Regions from separate parts of the Agrobacterium sp. O3.4 genome, predicted to be linked through region 1. Evidence: riboswitches for the same ligand, from Rfam matches in the RefSeq annotation. Region 1 holds a riboswitch; each other region holds the start of a gene.
The links. A riboswitch is a leader RNA that binds a small molecule or an ion and turns the genes downstream of it on or off. The one in region 1 is predicted to bind cobalamin.
Positions count from the first base shown of each region.

Region 2: linked by a shared signal. The riboswitch ahead of M0412_RS18545 (DUF1636 family protein) and the one ahead of M0412_RS08345 (CbtB domain-containing protein) in region 1 are both predicted to bind cobalamin.
Region 3: linked by a shared signal. The riboswitch ahead of M0412_RS05480 ((2Fe-2S) ferredoxin domain-containing protein) and the one ahead of M0412_RS08345 (CbtB domain-containing protein) in region 1 are both predicted to bind cobalamin.
Region 4: linked by a shared signal. The riboswitch ahead of bluB (5,6-dimethylbenzimidazole synthase) and the one ahead of M0412_RS08345 (CbtB domain-containing protein) in region 1 are both predicted to bind cobalamin.

Region 1 is NZ_JALPZP010000001.1:1,713,271-1,719,171, forward strand. It holds gene M0412_RS08325 (GNAT family N-acetyltransferase) at 1-115, shown strand, start outside; gene M0412_RS08330 (type 1 glutamine amidotransferase family protein) at 137-703, shown strand; gene M0412_RS08335 (hypothetical protein) at 881-1,195, opposite strand; gene M0412_RS08340 (CbtA family protein) at 1,200-1,913, opposite strand; gene M0412_RS08345 (CbtB domain-containing protein) at 1,925-2,107, opposite strand; cobalamin riboswitch at 2,268-2,496, opposite strand; gene M0412_RS08350 (cytochrome c) at 2,765-3,685, opposite strand; gene M0412_RS08355 (cytochrome c) at 3,773-4,207, opposite strand; gene M0412_RS08360 (LysE family translocator) at 4,455-5,099, opposite strand; gene M0412_RS08365 (YafY family protein) at 5,232-5,901, shown strand, end outside.
Region 2 is NZ_JALPZP010000003.1:289,282-295,182, reverse strand. It holds gene M0412_RS18570 (L-fuconate dehydratase) at 1-263, shown strand, start outside; gene cobD (threonine-phosphate decarboxylase CobD) at 245-1,291, opposite strand; gene cbiB (adenosylcobinamide-phosphate synthase CbiB) at 1,290-2,255, shown strand; gene M0412_RS18555 (cobyric acid synthase) at 2,242-3,699, opposite strand; gene cobO (cob(I)yrinic acid a,c-diamide adenosyltransferase) at 3,701-4,318, opposite strand; cobalamin riboswitch at 4,451-4,670, shown strand; gene M0412_RS18545 (DUF1636 family protein) at 4,789-5,214, shown strand; gene cobW (cobalamin biosynthesis protein CobW) at 5,211-5,901, shown strand, end outside.
Region 3 is NZ_JALPZP010000001.1:1,134,222-1,140,122, reverse strand. It holds gene M0412_RS05485 (ABC transporter substrate-binding protein) at 1-469, opposite strand, end outside; gene M0412_RS05480 ((2Fe-2S) ferredoxin domain-containing protein) at 486-1,277, opposite strand; cobalamin riboswitch at 1,367-1,560, opposite strand; gene M0412_RS05475 (LysR family transcriptional regulator) at 1,770-2,657, opposite strand; gene M0412_RS05470 (hypothetical protein) at 2,777-2,971, shown strand; gene M0412_RS05465 (thioester reductase domain-containing protein) at 3,010-4,239, opposite strand; gene M0412_RS05460 (SDR family NAD(P)-dependent oxidoreductase) at 4,253-5,020, opposite strand; gene M0412_RS05455 (aspartate aminotransferase family protein) at 5,017-5,901, opposite strand, start outside.
Region 4 is NZ_JALPZP010000001.1:952,827-958,727, reverse strand. It holds gene bluB (5,6-dimethylbenzimidazole synthase) at 417-1,133, opposite strand; cobalamin riboswitch at 1,230-1,413, opposite strand; gene M0412_RS04640 (TolB family protein) at 1,486-2,316, opposite strand; gene M0412_RS04635 (glyoxalase superfamily protein) at 2,509-2,886, shown strand; gene M0412_RS04630 (NAD+ synthase) at 3,167-4,846, opposite strand; gene M0412_RS04625 (LTA synthase family protein) at 5,068-5,901, shown strand, end outside.

The DNA.
Region 1 (5,901 bases):
TTATCTTTCCGTCAGCGCCACGACCGGCAATGTGGCGGCACATCGTTTCTACGAAAACATGGATTTCGCGCCGCGTCCGGTCACCGGCATGCGCTACATGCAGTCCATCGCCTGATCACAACCGACGGAGACGGCCATGACACGGATCGCCATTGCGCTGGCGCAGGATTTTGCGGACTGGGAACCGGCGCTGCTTGCGGCGGCGGCACGCAGCTATCTCGGCGTCGAGATCGTTCATGCCACCCCGGACGGGCGGCCGGTAACGTCGATGGGCGGGCTAAATGTAACGCCCGAAACCTCCTATGACGCGCTTGATCCTGATAACATCGATGCGCTCGTCATTCCCGGCGGTCTCAGCTGGGAAAAGGGCACGGCCGCCGATCTTGGCGGGCTGGTGCAGCGCTTTCGCGAAAAGGACCGGCTGGTTGCCGGTATCTGTGCGGCGGCAAGTGCGCTGGCGGGCACGGGTATCCTGAACCATGTCGCCCATACCGGCAATTCGCTCGCCTCGCACAAGACCTATCCGGCCTATCGTGGCGACGGTCTTTATCGCGACCAGCCAAAGGCGGTCAGCGATGGCGGCGTCATCACGGCCGCCGGCAGCGCACCGGTCAGCTTTGCGGTGGAAATTCTGAAAAACCTCGGCCTCTTTGGTCCGGAAGCCGAGGCGGAACTTGGAATTTTCGCGGCGGAGCACCGGTAAGGCGCAGAGCCTTATTCCGCCCTCTCTCCGTGATACCGGCCCTGAGCCGGTATCCAGCCAGCCCAAGTCCTTGGGCTGAAAGGATTTCTCCCGCCGCGCAGACGCGCGTCGGCTGGATGCCGGATCAAGTCCGGCATGACGGTCGAGGAGAAGATGCCTCTCGCAAATCATCCTGCGCTATTCTCGATCAAGCACCCGGCACACACGCGCCGCAAACTCCAGCCCCTCGCCGGCAATCGCGCGGCGGATATCGCGGCTGTTCAAATGCAGGCTGCGGCCGGCGGGCAAGTTTGAGCGTTTGATCTTGGCGAGTGCCGCAGCGGCAAAGGCAGCTTCGTGGTCTTGAAAATAGGCAAGCGCCGCATCACGATCGGGACTTTTACCCAGAGCGGCCTTGAAGGCAAGGCGGTGCACGGCGCAGAAAGCGCCGTGACCGGGAACGGCAAAACGCAGCGCATCGAGTTCGTCACTCCACTCCGCTGCGTCCTGCATGGTTTCAAGCCGACTGGAAGCGTTTCAGGAAAAACGCGCTCAATGTTCCAAGCAGCGCCCAGAAAACGAAGCTGGTGATGGTGGCGGCAACAATGAACTGCCGTTCCAGCGGCAGCGGCGCCAGCGCATGTTCGCCTTCCGGCGGCAGCGGTGCGCCCACCACATGCGGTGCGACGATCAGCACCAGAGCCAGAACGATGGCCCAGGGCTCGCGGCGAAACGCGATCAGCGCAATGCCGCCCGCGGTTGCGATAACCGTCGAGAGCCACCAGATCTGCCGTGCCTCAAGTGCTGCGGCCGGGCTTCCCGGCAATTCCGGCGGCAGGCCGATCATCGGTGCGAGCATGACGGCGGCAAAACCGGCAACGCCCCACAGAAGACCTTCGCGCCAGCCGGCATCGGTGCCACGCAGCGAGATGAGACCGGTCAGAACAAGCGCGTAACCGATGGCCGTCAGCACATTGGCGGCAACGGTATAGGCGGTGCGCTCGAAACCATCGGCCGGAGCCCAGGCCTCGTCATTATGCTCATGGGCGGGAACCGCAGCGCCGGGTGCTGCCGCATCATGGCTGTGGGTTGCTTCGCCGCCGGCACTTTCAAAGGTTTCCGCCTGAAGGATGAGCGGCGTGGTGCCGAAAGCCTGCATGGCCGAGACGGCCAAACCGCCAACGATACCGACGAGAACGGCGGTAAAAACGATATTGCGAAAAAATGACATGCCGTTTCCCCTCAATGGCAGGGGAAGGCATTGGCATGACGTGTGTCATGCGCGGCATTGTGAACGGCTTCCACATGCGAAAAGCCGACAAAACCGACTACGAACAGGCCAAGCACGATCGCCGTCAGCGATTGCGCGAAGCTGCCCGTTTTTGCGGAAACGGCAGCATTCGCCGTATTCTGCTGGATGGACATGGTGACCCCTCTCCCGGCGCGACCCCGCGCCATAAGATACAGCCGAACGGCAAATAGCCGCGCAGCTGCATATGATACACTTCACCACGGGGATACGAGACTGAAACAGGGGTACCGAACCGACGACCCTGACATTCCGCTCTTCCGGACACCCCGCCGGCATGGACATTTCCGCGATGGCAGGTCTCCTGGCTTGCGGGTCAAAACCTGAAACACCTTCCCGGCATCGCCCTCGCCTTGAATGGGGGCGAGATGGCTTGCCAGTGGCATTTCGTTTCAGGCTCTCCGCTCACAGTTGCGGGGGCAGCCACGAATGAGGATTTCTCCCTATCGTGTTCCCTTTTCACCTTCCGGAACGCCCGGAAGGAACCATCACGCAGATGTTATCTGCCGGGTGGGTGCGGGAGTCAATGGCAGCGAGATCTTGGCATCGCCGGCAGCATCTCACTCGACGTCATCGTGGAGTTTAGCCCATTGCTGTGGGTTTTAGATTGGGAAGAGAAACCGGAACGAAAAAACACTCTCCCGTCATTCCGGCCCTGAGCCGGAATCCAGCCGACGTGCGTCTGAACGGCGAAAAAGCTCCCTCAGCCCAAGGACTTGGGCTGGCTGCATACCCGCTCAAGGCCGGTATGACGGAGGGGAGCTTCAAACTCCCTACCGAGACGGGATCGCCTTCAGATAGGCGGCAATCGCATTGCGGTCTTCGGCGGTCAGATGCGCCATGTTCTGCTGCACCTTGACCATGGAGCCGCCGACGCTGTCGAATTCCGGGGTGAAGCCGGTTTCCAGGTAGCCGGCAATATCGGCCGCCGTCCAGGCACCGATGCTCTCGGAGCCGGGCGTGATATCGGGGATACGGCCCTCACCTTCGGGATTGGGGCCGCCGGCCAGCCATTTGTCTTTCAGGAAACCGCCGAGAGCATCGCGCGGGGTGTGGCATTCGCCGCAATGGCCCGGCCCTTCGACCAGATATTGGCCGCGCAGCAATTCGGCATTGGCATTGGCAAGCTCGACACGCGGCGGGGCGGAGGTGTCGAAATACAGGAACTTCCAGCCGCCGAGCGCCATGCGCAGGTTGAAGGGAAACGGCAGGTCGTGATCCGGCGCATCATTCTGGCTGGCCGGCAGGGTTTTCAGATAACCGAAGAGGTCGTTCACATCCTTCTGCGTCATGCGCGCATAGGAGGCGTAGGGGAAGGACGGGTACAGATGTTCGCCGTTCTTTCCCACCCCGCGCGTCATGGCATCGCCGAATTCCGCCAGCGTCCAGCCGCCGATACCGTGCTGCGGATCAGAGGAAATATTGGGAACGTGGAAGGTGCCGAAGGGGCTTTTCAGCGGCTGCCCGCCGGCAAGCGTCCGCAGCGCGTCACCCGTGGTATCCGGTGCGGCATGACAGCTTGCGCAGCCACCCGCCCAGAACAGCGTTTCGCCATTGGCCAGATCCGGCTCGCCGAGGCTGACCCAATGGCTGGGCGCCTGACGCTGCGGCGCGGTAACCCAGGCGAAAATGCCGTAGCCGGCAACGGCTGCGATCACGGCCCCGCCCACAAGCTTCGTCCAAATGGAAGACATACCCCTCTCCCCATTCTCACCCGAGCTGATCAGGTGTCTTTCAAAGTGAAAAAACGCCGCCGGGAAGCGGCGTTTTGAAATTCGGGATTATTTCTTCAGACGATAGGTCTGGTGGCAGGTGCCGCAATCTGCGCCGAGCGTCTGCATGGCGGTGGTGACGCCCGCCTGATCGGTGGGGAGATTGGCAAGAACCGTGTCGGCATCAGCACCGAGCTTGGCAGCCTTGGCCTTGAAGTCTTCGAAGTTTTCCCAGATGGCGGGAGCAGCCGCACTGCCGGTCTCGGTGCCAGCGGGGAACTGTTCGGGGAAAGCCTTGGCATTGGTGCTGATGGTCGTCACGGCAGCCTTGACGGCCTCGGCGTCGAAGGGCTTCTGGCCCTTGGAGATGGCAGCCAATGCCCCCATGGAGCCGCCGATCTGCTTCATCATGCCTTCGCGTTTTTCGACTTCGCCGGCAGCGAAGACCGCTCCGGCGCAAAGACAGCCGAAAAGCATGGCCGCCGCGATGGTTTTCAGTTTCATACACTCTCTCCTTGATTCCGGCCGGGTGCCGGACGCTTGATGGAACGGCGCGAGGATGCCCTTTCCGCATGGCGAAAAGAAGTCACATTGCGGTGAATTCCGCCGTGAAAACAGAAGTCTAGAGTATCAGGCCGAAAAGTATCCGGCGGTTTTCCCGCAGGAACCCGTGACAAAACAACGGGGCTGAGGAGAGCATTCGGCGGCTTGCCGAGGAATGGTCTCCCTCAAGCGGCGGGGCCTGTTCCTCTTATTCACCGAGGCTCCAGGACAGAGCTTCCCAAAATGTCAGCAGGGCTGCGGCAACCAGCATGAAACCGGCAGCGCGACCGATGAAGATCGTGGCACCGGGTGAAGAAACCAGCCATTGCCGGCTTTTATCCGCCGTCAGCGCCAGCGCGCCATAAACGGTAAACTGCGTTACCGCCACCATCACCCCCATCACCAGCCCCTGCATCCAGATCGGACCATAGGCCGGTTTTAGAAATTGCGGATAGACGGCCATCATGAACAGATAGGCTTTCGGGTTGGAAAGGCAGGTCAGCACCGCCCGCCAGAACGCTTTTTTCGACGAGGCGCTCGCCTGCGCCTCATCGCCATTCACGACAATTGCGCTGCGCATCAGGCCGATGCCGATCCAGACCATATAGGCAGCGCCGACAATGAGAAGCGGCAGGAACAGCCCCGGCATCCAGGTGGCGAGCAGGCCAACGCCGGCCGCACCATAAAGCGAATGCACGATGCCGCCGGCGCTCATGCCGCTTGCGGCCGAGAGGCCGGTTTTCCTGCCGCCCGTCAGCGCGCTTGCCAGCACGAACAGCATGTCCATGCCCGGCAGGATGATGATGCCGAACAGGACCAGAAAGAATAGCCAGAGATTTTCGGCATAACTCATGTCAGTATCTCCCCAGACGGTTCATGGCACATTTAGGAATATGCATGTTTCTCAATGTGTTTTGCCGTTTATAGAAAAAACCAACTGACAGCATTATGTCAGTTGTCTTGAAAAAACGCCGGGGAAATGTCAATGCGCAAGGCCTCGAGACTGTTCGAGATCATTCAGATCCTGCGGCTGGCCCGCCGGCCCGTTACCGCCCAGATGATTGCCGAAAAGCTGGAAGTGACGGCGCGCTCGGTCTATCGCGATATAGCCGCCCTCCAGACCATGCGGGTGCCCATCGAAGGCGAGCGCGGCGTCGGTTATATTCTGCGCCCCGGCTTCAGCCTGCCACCGCTGATGTTTTCCATCGAAGAGACCGAGGCGATCGTGCTGGCGCTCGCCATGGTTGGCCGTTCCAGTGATACCGAATTGCGGCAGGCGGCGAAAAAGGCGAGCGACAAGATTGCCGCTTCCCTGCCTGAACCCCTGTCCAAAACCCTGTCGGCCAATGCCCTGCATGCCTGGGGCAGCATCGCGCCCGCACCTGCCGGCATCGATCTCGCCACCGTGCGGCGGGCGGTGCGCGATGAAGAGCGGCTGGAGATCAGCTATCGCGATGAAACCGGCACAGAGACCCGGCGGCAGATCCGCCCCATTGCCGTGATCTATTATTCGGAGACGGTGAATATCGTCGGCTGGTGCGAATTGCGGCAGGCGATCCGCAACTTCCGCTCTGACCGGGTTTTGACCTGCGAAAGCACCGGCAGTTTTTTCAAGCTGGAAGGTGAAAAGCTGCGGCAATTGTGGATGAGCGGCT
Region 2 (5,901 bases), on a different contig from region 1:
TTGCCGCCAAATATAATCTGCCGGTCTGGCCGCATGCCGGTGGCGTCGGCCTTTGTGAATATGTGCAGCACCTGTCGATGATTGACTATCTGGTGGTTTCAGGCACCAAGGAAGGCCGCGTCATCGAATATGTGGATCACCTGCACGAGCATTTCATCGAGCCTTGCGATATCAGAAACGCCGCTTACATGCCGCCGAAACTGCCGGGCTTCTCCATCGAAATGAAGCCGGAGTCGATTGAAACCTACACTTTCGAGGCATGATTGAAAGAGAGCAGCGCCGCTTCCAGGCGCTGCCACTCGGCTTCGCTGCCGGGGAGGCCGAAACGAATATCGCTCGGCCTTTCATCGAAGACGCGGACCAGAATGCCGCGCTTGCCAAGATGGTCGAACAGTGCTGTGGCGCGCTTGTCCCGGACCAGCGTGAAGAGAGACGTGCCGCCGGCGATTTCCAGCCCCGCTTTTTTCAGCAGGTCATTCATGCGTAGGGCTTCTTTCGCGAGCTGGAGGCGCATGGATGATTGCCATTCCTCGTCTGCCAAAGCTTCGGTCGCAATATGCAGTGCCGGGCCGGAAACTGCCCAGGGTCCGAGCCTCGCATCCAGTGCGGCGGTGGTATCAGGATGCGCAATCGCGAAACCGAGCCGCACGCCCGCCATGCCATAAAATTTGCCGAAAGATCGAAGCACAACCAGCGCATCGTGATCCGCAGCATTTGCGAGACTTTCCGCCCCTCCTGCTTCGACAAAGGCTTCGTCCACAACGAGCAGGCCGCCTTTACCGCGCATCGAATCGGCGAAAGACAGCAAAGCATCTCGATCCGTGACGCGGCCATCGGGATTGTTGGGATTGACCACCACCGCGTAATCGTGAGCCGACAGGTCGCCAAGATTTTCAACTTCCGTCACAATCAGTCCGGCCATGCGCGCGGTGCGGGCGTGTTCCGCATAAGCGGGAGAAAGCACGGCCCCGCTTTTTGCCCCACGGGAAAGCGCGATTTGAGCCAGCAACGGCATCAGCATCTGGGTGCCAGGTGAAAGCGTGATATGCGAGGCGGACGGCGCGCCAAAATGGGCTGCTGCCAGTTGCTTCAACTCCTCGGCGGCACCAGGTTCCGGCAGGCGGGCAAATGCGCTGGCGGGAACGGGCGAATGCGGATAGGAGTGCGGATTGATCCCGGTCGAAAGGTCGATCCAAGGTTCAGGCGCTTCAGGGAACATCAGCCGCGCCTTGCCGAGATTGCCGCCGTGACGGATCGCTCCTTGAGCCTTTTCTGGTACTGTCTCGCCCATGTTCTTTGCTCTCGCTTTCCTGTCACTCGTGATCGAACGCCTGACCGGTTATCCGGACTGGCTGTTCAACCGTATCGGCCACCCCGTCACGTGGGTCGGTTCGCTTATCGCGCTGCTGGACAAAAAATGGAACCGGGAGAGCGCGTCATTTTCGCAGCGTAAAGCGGCGGGCGTGGCGGCACTGGCTGTTTTTGCCGGTCTCACCGTCATTCTTGCATGGTTTGTGCAATCGTTTCTGCTTCTCCTGCCCTTCGGCCTGTTGGCTGTTGCAATCCTCGGCGCTTCTCTTCCGGCTCAGAAAAGTCTGGAGCAGCATGTGGAAGCTGTCGCCACCGCTCTGGAGCGCGAAGGGGTGGAAGGTGGCCGCAAGGCGGTATCGATGATCGTTGGTCGTGATCCGCAAAAGCTGGACGAGGCGGCTATCTGTCGGGCGGCGATTGAAAGTCTGGCCGAGAATTTTTCCGATGGCATCGTCGCCCCCGCCCTGTGGCTCGGCGCACTGGGCCTGCCGGGCGGTGCGGCTTACAAGGCGATCAATACGGCTGACAGCATGATCGGCCATCGTTCGCCACGCCATGAAGCCTTTGGTTGGGCCTCGGCCCGGCTGGACGATCTGGTCAATCTGCCCGCCTCAAGATTAAGCGGCGGCCTTTTCGTCATTGCCGCGTTTTTCGTGAAAGGCGCTTCTCCGCGAGGGGCAATCGCCGCAATCCGTCGCGATGCGCGACACCACCGTTCTCCCAATGCCGGCTGGCCGGAGGCGGCGCTGGCCGGTGCTCTTGGCTTTGCGCTGGCTGGCCCGCGCTCCTATGGCGGGCAGATGATCGAGGCGCGTTTCATGGGCGAAGGCGGAAGAGCGACGCTGGTTGCCGGCGATATTCGCACGGCGCTTCGGTTGGCGAGGATCGCCGACGGGTTGCTGATCGGCCTGTTCGGGCTTCTGGCAATCCTCATCGCGCTATAGCAAGCAGCCTGTCGAGATCGAGATGCTGCTCCATATGCGCGGCAAGACGGTCGAGGACGGCCTCCACCTGCGCATCATAATTCAGTTCCGAACGCTGCCCGCCAAGCCGCCTCAGCCAGGCGCTGCGCTGGTGGTTATCTGCGAAAAGACCGTGAATATAGGTGCCGAAGACGCGGCCGTCAGGCGAAATGGCGCCATCGGCATGTCCTTCGATCATCGAAAACCGCTGGCGATCCGTAGTACTCGTCGTTTCGCCAACATGCATTTCATAGCCGGATAAATCAATTCCGTCGAAACTCCTGCCACGCACGGAAACCAGCCGCTTGTAGCCGGTCAAAACCGTATCGACATCCAGCAGGCCAAGCCCTGATACCGTTCCCGGCGGTCCTTCTATGCCGTCAGGATCGGCAACGGTTTTGCCGAGCATCTGGTATCCGCCGCAGAGGCCGAGAACATAGCCACCGCGCCGGGCATGGGCCTTGATATCGATATCGAGGCCCGCGTTTTTCAGCACTGCGAGATCGGCGATGGTGGATTTCGAACCACAAAGCAGCACCAGCCGGCAGTCGGGGGGAATTGTCTCGCCCGGCCGTATGCGGATCAGTTCCACATCCGGTTCCATGTCGAGGGGATCGAGATCGTCGAAATTGGAGATATGCGGCAGGATTGGCACCGCGATGCGGATTTTTGCGCCCGGTTTCTGCTGGCCAGGGCCGGAAAGACCGAGCGCATCCTCTGCTGGCAATTTCGCGGCATCGGAAAAATGCGGCAGAAGCCCGATGGAGGCCCAGCCGGTTTTTTCCGCGATCATCCGCATGCCGTCGGAAAACAATGTGGGATCGCCGCGAAAGCGGTTGACGATGAAGCCCGCTATCATTGCCGCGTCATCGCTTTCGAGTACGGCTTTGGTACCGACGAGGCTGGCGATGACGCCGCCACGGTCGATATCACCGATCAGGATGACGGGAGCGTCGGCTGCGCGGGCGAAACCCATATTGGCGATATCATTGGCGCGCAGGTTGATTTCAGACGCGCTGCCCGCCCCCTCCACCAGCACCAGATCGGCCTGTTGTTTCAGGTGCTCAAAGCTTTCCAGCACACGCGGCATCAGCCCGGCCTTCATGTGCTGATAATCCGCAGCTTTGGCATTGCCGAAGATCTTGCCCTGCACCACCACCTGTGCGCCGGTCTCGCTCTGGGGTTTCAGGAGTACCGGGTTCATGTGAACGGAGAGTGGTACACCCGCCGCCCGCGCCTGCAGCGCCTGGGCACGGCCGATCTCGCCGCCATCGGCGGTTACCGCCGCGTTGTTAGACATGTTCTGCGGTTTGAACGGCATCACCGACAGGCCGCGCCGGGTGAATGCCCGGGCAAGGCCGGCCACCATCAGCGATTTGCCGACGTCCGAGCCGGTTCCCTGAAACATCAGCACCCGTGCGGTCATGTCAGAATTCTATCCCGGCCTGCGCCTTCACGCCCGCCTTGAAGTGGTGTTTCACCAGGGTCATATCCGTCACCATGTCGGCAGCGTCGATCAGCGGTTGCTTGGCATTGCGGCCGGTGACGATGACATGCAGATCGGGCCTGCGACTGGACAGGGTTTCAACGACCTCTTCCAGCGGCAGGTAGTCGTAACGTAGCGCGATGTTCAGTTCGTCGAGGATCAGGAGGCCGATGGTTTCGTCGGCCATCAGGACCTTGGCTTCTTCCCAGGCCTTTGTGGCTGCGGCAACATCGCGTTTCAGATCCTGCGTGTCCCACGTGAAACCCTCGCCCATGGTGCGCCAGACAACCTTGTCGCCGAAAAGCGTCAGAGCCTGTTGTTCGCCCGTCGACCATGCGCCCTTGATGAACTGCACGACGCCGACCCGCCGCCCGGTGCCGAGCATGCGCAAAGCAAGGCCGAAGGCCGCCGTGGACTTGCCTTTGCCCGGGCCGGTATTGATCATCAGCAGACCTTTTTCGATGGTCTTTGCCGCAACTTCGGCATCCTGAACCGTCTTGCGGTTGACCATTTTCTGCCGGTGGCGTTCGGCTTCGTTATCGCTGATGTCGCGCGTCATCGCGTTTTCCTTCTCATCCTGCGGTGCGGGACCGATGCCCCTGCCATTCGGAGCGGCGACTATACCCAATTTGCCGCACCCGGCAATGCGTGAGGGGCAGGCCACGGCATTGACCCTCCCCCTCGTTCAGCCTAATGGTAGCGGACTGACGGTCTTTTCCCGGCAACGGGAAAAGCTAAGAGGGAACACGGTTCCACCCGGACAATGGGTCATTCCGTGGCTGCCCCCGCAACTGTAAGCGGTAAGCCTGCACCGTAAAGCCACTGGACCCTTGAAGATGGGTTCGGGAAGGCGGTGTCCGGGTGTTTTGAAGCCGCAAGCCAGGAGACCTGCCGTTTCAGAAAAACGTCTGTCGGGCGGGGTGCTCCGGTCAGTCGGTCAGATCGAATATTGGGTTTGCGCATCTGCGCATGCCGTTTTCGATGTCAGCACCCCGACGATTTTTTTAAAGGCGCGGGAAGCGAAACGGTTTGGATATTTCAGCGACATCTTCATGTGCAGGCGGAGACACGCAGGCTGACACGGCCTCCGGTGTGGTGGTCTTCGTTTGCCGAAGCTGTCGCGATGAAGCCGATCCCAATGCCGAACCACGCGCCGGTTTGCGTCTCGCCGAAGCCGTCATCGCGAAGGCGGAAGCATCCGGTGTCGTTGTTCGCTCCGTCAGTTGCCTTGCCAATTGCAAGCGCAGCCTCAGCGCCGTGCTTCGTGGCGCCGACGGCTGGTCCTATGTGTTTGGCGGGCTGACGCCCAATGACGCGGAAGACCTGCTGACAGGCGCGCATATGCTGGCCGCCTCCGCAGACGGCCTGATGCCCTGGCGCGGCCGCCCCGAACCATTGAAGCGCGGCATGGTGGCGCGCATTCCCCCATTCAATTTTACCGAGGAGAGATCATGAGCACCCTTCTGGACCGCGTTCCCTGCACCATCGTCACCGGCTTTCTGGGGGCCGGAAAAACCACGCTGCTGCGCGGCCTTCTCGAAAAGCTGGATGGCAAGCGGCTTGCCATCATCGTCAATGAATTCGGCGATATCGGCATCGATGGCGAAATTCTCAAGGGCTGCGGCATTGAAAGCTGCCCGGAAGAAAACATCGTTGAACTGGCCAATGGCTGCATCTGCTGCACGGTGGCGGATGATTTCCAGCCCGCTATCGAACAAATCCTCAGCCGCCAGCCGAAGGTGGAGCATATCCTCATCGAAACGTCCGGCCTCGCACTGCCGAAGCCGCTGGTGCAGGCCTTCCAGTGGCCGGCGATCAAGAGCCGCGTGACAGTGGATGCCGTGGTGGCCGTGGTGGATGGCGCAGCCCTTGCCGAGGGACAGGTTGCCCACGACATGGAAGCACTTGCCGCCCAGCGGGCCAATGACGAGGCGCTCGATCACGATGATCCGGTAGAGGAAGTTTTCGAGGATCAGGTCGCCTGCGCCGATCTCATCGTGCTGACCAAGGCTGATCTTCTCGATGATGCCGGTCTCGAGAAGGCGAAGGCTCATGTGCTCGAACATCTGCCGAGGGCGGCGAAGATTGTCGTCGCGTCGAATGGCGCCATTGATCCCGCCGTGCTGATCGGCCTTGGCCTTG
Region 3 (5,901 bases), 580 kb from region 1:
ATTCGGCGAAAAGCGCCTGAAGAAAAGCCACCGGCTTCTCCGTGGTAATCGTCAGTGTCAGGTCATCGGCCGCCTCGAAATCCAGTTTTCCACCCGTTGCCAGCGCCGCCTTGTTAGTCGCAAATGTGTGGTCGAAACCGGCGGCAAGCGCAGCCGCCGTCACAGGGGAACCATCGGAAAAGGCGCGGCCCGGTTTCAGCGTCACTTTCCAGCTGAGATCGCCGGTGCGTTCCGCTTTTTCGGCGAGACCGGGCACAAGCCGCCCTTCCCGATCGACGGTGAAGAGGTTTTCACCCACGCCATGGCTGACAAGCGCCCAGCCGTTCGATCCCTTTGCCGGGTCGAGACCGCTCGTGATGTAGGTGGCGCCAACGCGCAACGGCTCGGTGGCGAGAGCGCTGGCGCCCACACCCGTGATCAAGGCCGCAAGCGCGGCCGCGGCCAGACGTGAAAAGCTCTTTGCCGACATTCTATTTCCTCTCATGCTATTCGGACAGATTACGAAGCCGCTGTTTGCGGCCGGTCGGGTGGTAGGCGAAATCGTCAACGACGCGGCCACCCAGCAGATGTTCGGCAACGATGCGATCGACTGCCTCTTCCGTGACGCCGCCATAATAGGTGCCCTCGGGAAAGACCTGCAGGACAGGCGCAAGGTTGCAGGGGCCAAGACAGGTGGACTTGGCGGTCATGGTCCCCTCTCCCGTTACCCGAAGTTTCTGCCGTTCCTGCTGGTTGCGCAGATGACCCCAGATCACATCCGCACCCGCCGAGTTGCATGGCGCCCCCTGGCAGACGAGCACACGACGCTTCTGCGCCGGGACCAGCGATCCTTCACCTGCCGGGCGAACAGGCCCTGAAAGGTCAAGCGCCTGCGCCGTTTCGGCCAGATCTTCGAGCAGGCGCGCCATCAGGCTGCTCGATGTGGGACTTGCTGTTATGGAAAGGGACGGCCATGGCCGGAGGTCGCCTGCCCGCCATCGTTTCAATGTCTTGGTCATCCAGTTGTGAAAACTGGGCTCGAGCGGCAGCATCAGCGGAACGATCAGGACATGGCCGACATCCTCATCGATCAGCTCGAACAGCGCTTCATGGAGTGACGGTGTTCCCTGCTCCGTGAAGGCGATGCGAACGGTCTGAGCGCCGCAAAGCCCTTCGGCCTGCATTGCCAGCCGCTGCATGTCCTGATGAGGCGCGGCGGCAAAGGCCGACTTGGCGACAAGCAGCACCGCGTCCGGCACGGAAGGCTCGCGATGGGTGGGATGGGTACTATCTGTCACATTGCCTCATTCACGAGGCGGCGTCGAAAATGACGGGTCTCCGGCAGAAGACCGGAAACAGCCATCATTCCCATGGCACCCCCCGACCACGGAATTACATGATGTCAGGCAGGTCTCCTGGCTTGCGGGTCGAGGCCGTCTCACCTGTCTTCCCGGCATCGCTGCCAGTGACATCGTGGGCGATCGGCTCACCGCTTACAGTTGCGGGACAGCTCCGGAATTTAACCGGATTCCCTCTTAGCTTCCGCCGGGCGGCGAAAGAACCATGACGGAGCGACCCTACACTGCCGCCGGTCACTGTCAACCGCCTGCACGGGTAGTCTGATTTCCACGCAACAAAGCTTTATAATCATGTTACGTTATAAAGTAACGTTAAGCATGACAGATACCTGGCCGTCAAGGCTCTCCTCTAAGGAATTGGCTGAGAGACTGGCGGGACGCGAAACCACAATGTTTGATGTCTGTGGGTCAAATCGCCGAAAGACAGGCGACCTAGCCTTTCAACGCCGTCAGATAATGGACCACGGCGCGGGCATGTACGGGAAGTCCCGCAAAACTTCGAGCACAGATAAGCAGATGACGGCGCGCCCAGACATCGGAGATCGAGACTGTCCTGAAGGGCAATTCGGCCTGGTACCTCAAGGCATAAACCTCCGGCACGATGGCAAGCCCGACACCGCTGCTGACCATGGCGCAGATATCTTCGAAACTATCCAGACGGATACGCAGTTTGAACGGCCGGCCCTCGCGCGCCGCATGGGTTGCCAGATGCCCCTGAAGCGCACTTTCCGTCGGAAGGCCGACAAAGGGTTCGTCGAGAAGCTCCGCGAACGTCACCATATCCCGGTCCGCGAGTGGATGGCTGGCAGGTGTGATCAGAACAAGCCTGTCGATCTCGAAAGGCCGTGTTTCCAGCGTTCCCGTATCGGTCGTGTCCGCCGCAATGCCGAGATCCGCTTGCCCGGCGGCAACGGCTGCAACCACATCGGGACTCTGGCGCTCTTCGAGGTCTATGTCGATGGTCGGGTGATCCACGAGATATCGGCGAAGGGCGCCGGGAAGATGCGCCATTGCCGCCCGCCCCGAAAATATCCGGACCTGCCCCCGCAGACCCCGCGCATAAAGCTGCAGATCACCCCTCATCTGCTCCATCTGCCCGAGCACGATACGGGCATGATGGGCCAGAGCATCCCCCGCCGGCGTCGCTTTGACCCCGCGGGCGCCACGATCGAGAAGCGATACGCCGCTCATTTCTTCCATGCCGCGAATACGCGCGCTCGCCGATGGCAAGGCCATACCCGTGCGGTCTGCTCCCTGCGTAATACTTTCCGCCTCGACCACGTGAAGAAACAGGCGGAGGTCGGTCAAATCGAAGCGCATTTGCCCCTCCGGTCCAGACCCTTCGGATAATCCGAAGGGTTTCCTTGTATCTTCCGCATTGTGCGAAGTCACGGACAACGATCATTGTCGCCGTAGTTTATTGATCCGGAACGACATACATGGACGCCTCAGAAGCCCTCCTCCGCGCCATCGCCTTCAGACTGGCGCTGCTCGTCCTTGCTGTGTTCGCTGCAAGGACGCTCCCCGACAACAGGCCGGCAATCGACGCAACAGTTACCGCATCCGTCGCCTACGGATCACCGCATTCGGACAAGGACAGCGCCCTCATGCGCGACATGGCTTTGCATGACTAGGGAGCCGGGCACCCGATACGGCACGGAAGCACTCGCATCTAAACCAGCTTCGCGTCGTAAAGCCGCTCCATGAAACCGCGCGGCGCAACCGTCCTCGAAATTTCCGCCAGTGGAAAGCCACTTCCGGCCAGCGGCAGGAAACCTTTTTCGAAGGCGTAATCGAGATAACGCATCATCAGCATCACATCGCATTCGTGGCAGTTGATTCCGGTTCCGGCGAGCGCCTGCCGGGCTTTGCCAGTGTCGTATCTGGCGCTGTCACGCACGTAATCGGCATTGCCCAGCATCGACAGAAGATCGGTGAAGACCGAGCTATAGGCTTTACCCTCTCGCAGCATCCGGCCCTGATTGAGCGCATCGAAATAATTGTCGCGTGACAATTCGCGCACCACATAGCCGCAATCGCGCACCTGTTCCACCAGCGTGTTCCAGTCGATCGGTTTTGGATTGACGAGATTGAAGGTGCGGCGGTTGTGAGCGCGCCAGTTCATGGCGAGATGCAGGCTCGCCCGTGCCACGTAATCGACCGGCGTGATATCGAAATCTTCATCCGATGCGAAAGTGAAGCCGGTTTCCACAATGGCGCGCACCGCTTCGTAATAGATACCCTTCACCTTGGTCTGCGTCAGCGGATAACGACCGGTACGGCTGTCGCCCCAGATGTTGCCCGGGCGTACGATGATGAAATCGAGACCCTTTTGCCCGGCGGCGTGCATCAGCTTTTCCGACTCGAACTTGGAACGTTCATAATCCATGTCCGGAAAACGCTGGCCGACGTCGAGCGCATCCTCATAGAGCGTAAACTCCTCGTATAGCTTGTCGCCGATGACGCTGAAGCTCGATGTATGCATCAACGGGATTTTACCCTCGAGGCAAAACTCCACCATATTGGCCGAACCGCCAACGTTGACCGGCGCGATCTTGCTGTAGGATGCGATGAGATTGACATTGGCCGCGCAATGCAGCGCAAGATCGATCCTTTCGGCAAGGTCACGCCATGCATGCCTTTGCAGTCCGAGATGCGATCTGGAAACATCGCCGAGAACAGGCACGATGCGGGCGGCGGCCTCCCCCTTGAGGCTGCGTTCCTCGTCATAGCAGAAGAGGATGCTCTCGATCTTGCCCATCGCCTCCGCCATGTCGGCGGCACGCACCAGGCAATAGACCGTGGCTTTTGTTGTGGTGAGCAGTTCCTGCAGCAGGCGTCCGCCCATGACGCCGGTGGCGCCGGTCAGCAGAATATTGTCCACGCCGTTATCGTAAGTCATTGCCGATCTCCGTTTAGAGCGTTCCGACCCGCATGCCGCCATCCATCGGGATCACTGCGGCATTGAGGTAATTGGTTTTGCAGGTGGCCAGAAACGTCACCACTTCCGCCACATCATCAGGCGTGCCCCAGCGTCCGACCGGGACGATCGAGCGCACCAGACGTTCATCGGCCACCGTGTCGTTGATGCCTTCCTGTTCGAAGGGTTTGGACATGTTGGTCTTGCAGATGCCCGGCGCAATCGCCGTGACGCTGATGTTGAACTGTCCGAGTTCCTGCGCCCAGGATTCCGAGGCCTTGATGAGACCGGCCTTGGAGGCGGCATAAGCTGCCCCACCCCCTGCCCCCCAGATGCCGGCAATCGAGGCGATGTTGATGACCCGCCCGTAACGCTGGCGCACCATCGAGCGCGTAAAGACGCCCGTGCAGTTGAACGCGCCCGCAAGGTTGACGTCGATGACCTTGCGGGACTGCGTCTGGCTGCGGTCGTTGACGCAATAGGTGCGATCGAGAATGCCGGCATTGTTGACGAGTACGGTCACCGGCAATCCCATTTTCTCGGCAATGGCACCCGATGCCTGCTCGACGCTGCCATGATCGGTGACATCCATGGCGAAAACGCCAAGGTGCCCGGGTTTTCCGATCTCCTGTTCAAGGCGTTGCAGCGCGGTAACGTCGATATCAACAGCCGCTACCGCATAACCAACATCGAGCAACGCAAGGGTAATGGCGGCGCCGAAGCCGCCTGAAGCACCGGTCACGACCGCGATTTGCTGGCTCACGCGACTTCCTCGTCCTTGAAGGCGATTTCCATGACCTTGCGGGCATTGACGAGCGCATCGGAGATGCGTTCCTCGAAGAAATGCACGTCGTCCTGGTTCATCAAGAGGTTGGAATAGATGCGCGACAGCGGTGAGAACTGGATGCCGTGGCGCTTGCTCACCTCGCGGATGATGATGTCGCAGAATTTCACCTTGTGCGAATAGCCCTCGGAGCGATCCACCGGCTCTTCCTGCGAATGGTAGACCAGCGCCGTCGGCATGCCCTGAATGACGAGCGGCATTCCGGCAGCCTTCGCCGCCTTGGTGAAGACGCCCGAAATCTGTTCGGTGTAGCGACGCATCCGGTCATAGCAACCCGGATCCTTCTCGACGATATCGAAGGTCGCCTTGATGGCGGCGAGACCCAGCGGGTAACCGTTAAAAGTGCCCGCATGGATGACTTTGCCGCGCGTATAGAGATCCATGATGTCGCGCCGGCCGGCAATGGCGGAAATCGGCATCGATCCGCCGCCCAGCGCCTTGCCGAAGGTGGCGAGATGCGGCGTGACGCCGAGAATATCCTGCGCGCCGCCGAGCCCCAGACGCACGCCGGTGATGATCTCGTCGAAGATCAGCACGATATTGTGCTCTTCGCACAGTTCCTTGGTGCGCTCCAGATAGCCTTCGACCGGGAAGATGCCGCCGCCATTGATGCAGATCGGCTCCATCAGCACGGCCGCGATTTCGTTGCCGTAGCGGCGGATGGTGGCTTCCAGCGCGTTGATGTCGTTCCACGGCAGCATGAAGCTCTGGCTTTCCAGCACGCCCTCGGCGCGGCCGAGCGTATCGAGCATGTCACCCTGGTATTTTTCCGGCACGGGGAAATCGAGATTGTCCTTCTT
Region 4 (5,901 bases), 760 kb from region 1:
TCTTCTCCCCGAGGGGGAGAAGTCCGCGACAGCGGGATGAGGTGGCAACGTCAGCGATATTCGGTGAGCTAGCCCCCTCATCCGACCCTTCGGGCCACCTTCTCCCCCTTGGGGAGAAGAAACGCGCAGCACCGCCTTGCGACGGCACTTCCCCAGAACCGGGGCCGGGCTTGCCGCAAAGCAGATCAAAACGGCGACGGGGTTCCCCGTCGCGCAGTAAGCCGGCGGTTAGGACCGGGCGGGTGCCACAAGTTTCTTCTCCCCGAGGGGGAGAAGTCCGCGGCAGCGGGATGAGGGGGCAACGTCAGCGATATTCGGTGAGCTGGCCCCCTCATCGGACCCTTCGGGCCACCTTCTCCCCAGGGAGAAGAAAAAGCGGCAACGCTTCACTTCATCCGCAGACCGTTATCAGTGCCTTACCGCCCACCCCAGCGATTGCGAAACACCAGCTCCTCCAGCGGCACACGCTGGCGCCAGCCCTTCACCGCCAGTTCCGGTTCGGTATAAAGCGTATTGACGCGCCCGAGGCACAGCCAGGCGACAATTTCGATGTGCTCAGGGATATCAAGAATGGTGCGAATATCGCTGTCGTGGAAAATACTGACCCAGCCGACGCCGATGCCTTCGGCGCGGGCGGCAAGCCAGAGGTTCTGGATGGCGCAGACTGTGGAATAGACATCCGTGCGCGGATTGTGGGTGCGCCCCAGCACCACCTCGCCACCGCGTGTTGGATCGCAGGTCACGCAGATGCTGAGCGGCGCCTTGCGGATGCCTTCGAGCTTGAGACTGCGATAAAGCGCCTGCTGCTCGCCCGTAAACATCGCCGCCGCCTCTTCATTGGCCCGGCTGAAGGCCACAAAGGCGGCCTGGCGCACGGCCCCATCGGTGACGAGCGTGAAATTCCACGGCTGCATGAAACCGACAGAGGGAGCCGAATGCGCCGCCTTCAGGAGACGCTCGACAAGCTCCTCCGGCAGCGGATCAGGCAGGAACTGGTCGCGCACGTCGCGACGCGTCTCGATGGCGCGGTAGATCGCCTCGCGCTCCGCACCGGAGAATGGCTGGGCAGGCGAAAGCGCATGGTCGAATGGATCGGTTTGCAATGGATTGCCAGCGGACGGGTCGGTCGGCATCGTTTAACCCCAACAATGCGGGCGCGCGGATGCCGAAACCATGCCGGTTTTCGCATGCACGACGCGCCTCTTCAGCAACCTGCCGCCGTCCGCGCGGTTCGGTCTATCCTGCCAGGCCGGTCTTCTGACTCGGCTTCATCCGCCCTCTTCGCCTTCCCGAATGACTTCAGTGGCTTTTTGAAAAGGGCATCCGCCTCACAGCGCTGGGCACGTTCCGGTTTCTCACCGGATTCCCGATTCTCCCGCCACAAGGGCGGGCACCTGACTGAGGAAGCTATGAGCAAGAAGGCTTGCGAATGCAAGTATCGCGAGGCCGGTGCGGCAATGTGACCTTAACGAAAGCCAAATCGCATTACGCCACAGGGAAGTAACGCACATAAGCGAATTCATCACCGTCCGGCGACCAGTTGGGCGAGTTCATCGTGCCCTGCCCGCCGAAAAGCTCAAACAGCGTTTCGACATTGCCGCCATCCATATCCATCAGCCGCACGCGCACATCGAGATCACGCGGATGGTCGAAAACGTCGCCGTCATAGGAGACGAACACCACCTTGTCCCCTTTGGGAGACGGGTGCGGAAACCAGTCACCATAGGAACTGTCAGTGATGCGCTCCACAGCGGAGCCATCCACCCGCACCCGCCAGATCTGCATCAGCCCGGTGCGGCTGGAATTAAAATAGACCCACGCACCATCAGGCGAATAATCCGGCCCGTCATTGCGGCCCTCACCATGGGTCAGACGCGTCTCGATGCCGCTGTCGATATCCATGGAATAGATGTCGAAGACCTGATCGCGAATGCCGCAATATGCGAAACTCTTCCCGTCCGGCGCCCAGCCATGCCAATAGGAAGGAAGGTTCTTCGTCATCAGCCTTGGCGCACCGCCCGCCGATGGCAGAAGATAAATGGCGCTCTTGCCGAATTTCACCTTGTCGGAAATGGCATACAGCGAACCATCAGGCGAAATGCCGTGGTCGTTGTTGCATTGCGTCGCAAAGCCGGTATCGACCTTCTCCGGTGAAGCATCACCGGATGGGGACAGGCGATAGAGCAACCCCTCGCTGTTCAACAGCAGATATTTGCCATCCGGCGACCAGTTCGGCGCCTCGAACAGCTCCGGCGTCTGCCACACCACCCGCATCTGCCGGGTGCGGATGTTGAAGATTTCGATGGAACTGCGCATGCTGCCTCCCGGGGCTGTCGATAGTCTGGCTCTGATCGTTGGCGGACGCAGACATTCCGTTTGCTTTCGCCGCCATGGTGATTATGATCCTATGGCCGCAGGCACCGTCCTGCAAATTCAAATCGGAAAAAACGCCAGCGTTCCGGCACCGCCCGTAACCCTTCCCGTTTCTCCCAGATCCGAGGTTCCGCGATGAATACCATCGCCGATCACGGCATCCGCTTCGGGCGGATCGCCGCAATGCTTCCTGTCAAGAATATCGAAAAGGCCCATGACTTTTATGTCGGTGTGCTGGGCTTCACAAAAACCTTCGAAAACGGCACTCCCGTCGGCTTCATGATCCTCAAACAGGGCAATGCCGAATTGCACCTGACATTGCAGCCCACCCATAAGGCAGCGCCCTTCAACGTGGCGCATATGATGGTCAGCGATGTCGATACGCTGCATGAGATTTGCAAAAGCCATGGGCTGCGCATCATCAAGGCTCTGCAGGACAAGGATTATGGCCTCAGGGCCTTCGTGTTTGAAGATCCTGACGGCAACCGTATCGATGTGGGGCAGGTTATTTGAGGTGAGTGAAGAGTGGCGCGGGGTTTTCTCTGCGCCATTCATGAACCCCCATCGCGGACTGAGCGCATGCCGCTTGTTTCTTCTCCCCGAGGGGGAGAAGGTCGCGGCAGCGGGATGAGGGGGCAAGGGTCGTGATATACGGCAATGGTGCCCCCTCATCCGACCCTTCGGGCCACCTTCTCCCCGGCGGGGAGAAGAAATATGCCGCACCGTCTCACAGGCAATTACTCTGGATGACACCGGACCAGCGTTAAAGGCCCCCCTCCGGAAACCGCCTTAATCACCGATCCCGGAACCGGTTGGTGATCGGATAACGCCGGTCACGCCCAAAGTTCTTCTTGGTGATCTTCACACCCGGTGCCGATTGCCGGCGCTTGTATTCGGCGAGATAGAGCAGATGCTCCACCCGGTGCACGGTCACCACATCATGGCCGCGCGCCAGAATTTCCTCGACCGACATTTCCTTCTCGACGAGGCATTCGAGAATATCGTCCAGCACCGGATAAGGCGGCAGCGAATCCTGGTCGGTCTGGTTGGGGCGCAATTCGGCCGATGGCGCCTTGGAAATGATATTGGCGGGGATGACCTCGCCGGAAGGGCCGAGCGCACCCGGCGGCACATGGGCGTTGCGCCAGCTGGAAATGGCATAGACCTGCATCTTGTAGAGGTCCTTGATGGGGTTGAAACCACCATTCATGTCGCCATAAAGCGTGGCGTAACCCACCGACATTTCCGACTTGTTGCCCGTCGTCACCACCATCGAGCCGAACTTGTTCGAGACGGCCATCAAAATGGTGCCGCGCGTGCGGCTCTGCAGGTTTTCCTCGGTAATGCCCTCTTCCGTGCCCTCGAAGAGATCGGAAAGCGCCGAAAGGAAACCTTCCACCGGCTCGATGATCGGCACGATATCGTAACGGCAGCCCAGCGCTTTCGCGCAATCGGCGGCGTCTTTCAGCGATTCTTCCGAGGTATAACGGTAAGGCAGCATGATGCAGCGCACCCGCTCCTCGCCCAGCGCGTCAACGGCCAGTGCGGCGCAAATCGCCGAATCGATGCCGCCGGAAAGGCCGAGAACCACGCTCTTGAAGCCGTTCTTGTTCACGTAGTCGCGAAAGCCCAGCATGCAGGCGCGGTAATCCGCCTCCTCGCCCTCTGGTATTTTCGAGAATGGCCCGCTCTCGCAATGCCAGCCATCAGCCGTGCGTTTCCAATCAGTAACGGCAAGTGTGGCCTCGAACTGGCTCATCTGGAAAGCAAGCGTCTTGTCGGCATTGAAGCCAAAGCTTGCGCCGTCAAACACCAGCTCGTCCTGCCCGCCCAGCTGGTTGGCGAAGACGAGCGGCAGGCCGCTCTCGATCACCTGCCTGAGCGCCACCTGATGGCGCACATCCAGCTTGCCGCGATAATAGGGCGACCCGTTCGGCACCAGCAGGATTTCCGCACCGCTCTCGGCCAGCGTCTCGCACACGCCCATGTCGTTCCAGATTTCCTCGCAGATCGGAATGCCGATCCGCACACGGCGGAAATTATAGGGGCCGGAAATCGATCCTTCGGCGAAAACCCGCTTCTCGTCGAACTCGCCGTAATTGGGCAGGTCAATCTTGTCGCGCAGCGCAATGATCTTGCCGCCATCCAAAAGCGCCACCGAATTGTGCCGGCCCGTCTCGCCCTGGCGTGGAAAACCGATGACGACACCCGGTCCGCCATCGGCGGTGTCTGCCGCCAGTTCTTCCACAGCCTTCAGGCAGGCTTTCAGGAAAGCCGGCTTCAGCACCAGATCCTCAGGCGGATAACCTGAAATGAACAGCTCGGTCAGAAGCAGAAGATCGGCGCCCTGCGTTGCCGCATCGGCCCTTGCCTCACGCGCCCTGGCGAGATTGCCCGCCACGTCGCCAACGGTGGGATTGAACTGCCCGACGGCAATCCGGAGATGGTTCTGGATATCGTGTCTGTCGCTCATGCCATTTCAATACCGCGCCCGTGGCCGCTCCGCAACGCGGCAATTGCATACCACCGCATGGGCGATGCGCCACGGCTACGTTCACGCTAAGGTTATCACCGTTCCAGCCATCCTCCGCAAAGTTCATGTCGCGTTCATCGCGCTTATGTGACAGTTACATGACACTTTTGCGACGCCTGATTCATCTCCCCGGATTGGGCGGACGCCTGCAATACCGGAGTATGAGTTTGAGAGATTCGGCGCCAAAAACAACGGCTTCCGAAAAGGCTGGTTTCGTCTTTTCGCCTGCATGGACAAGGAGCCTTTCGAAGCTTTCGGCCGCGGCCTATACGCTTGCCAATCTGACGGTCGCCTCCATCGTGCTCGTCGTGGCGCTGGAATGGATCGCCCGCGGTTCGCTCCATGATGTCGGTGCTTTCCTCACCTCCTCCGCCCGCCCGGGCATGACCACCATTGCCGCCGTGCTCACTCTTTTGGTCGCGCTGGATGCGATCCTTGGCCGGCGTTATCTGTCCCTCATCGCAGTTGCGCCGCTCTGCGCGCTGACCGGGCTTATTTCCGCGCAGAAACAGACCTATCTCTCCGATCCGCTTTACCCATCCGACCTGCTGTTCGGCCGCCAGATTTTCGAGCTTCTGCCCACCATGCTGAAGGCGCAACCGCTGACGGCGGTGCTGGTCGGACTTGGCATCTGCGCCGCCATTGCCGCTCTCGTGGCGCTCTGGCTGCTGGCGCGCCGGCATTCCCCGTCATTGAGCTGGCGTGAACGCGCCGCGGGGCTTGCACTGGCGCTGCCGCTTCTTGCCGGCCTCGCCTCGCTGATGGACTATTCGCATTATTCCTGGGTCCGCGATCGCCTCAACATCATTCCGATGATGTGGGACCAGCAGGAAAATTACCGTCACAACGGCTTCCTGATGGCCTTCGCTTTCAATATTCCCATGGCCAATGTTTCGGCGCCGCAGGGTTACGGCGAAAACAGCATCGCCGACCTGACCGCGGAACCCGCCGCCTTCGCCGCCAACAAGGGCGATTATCCTGACGTCATCATGCTG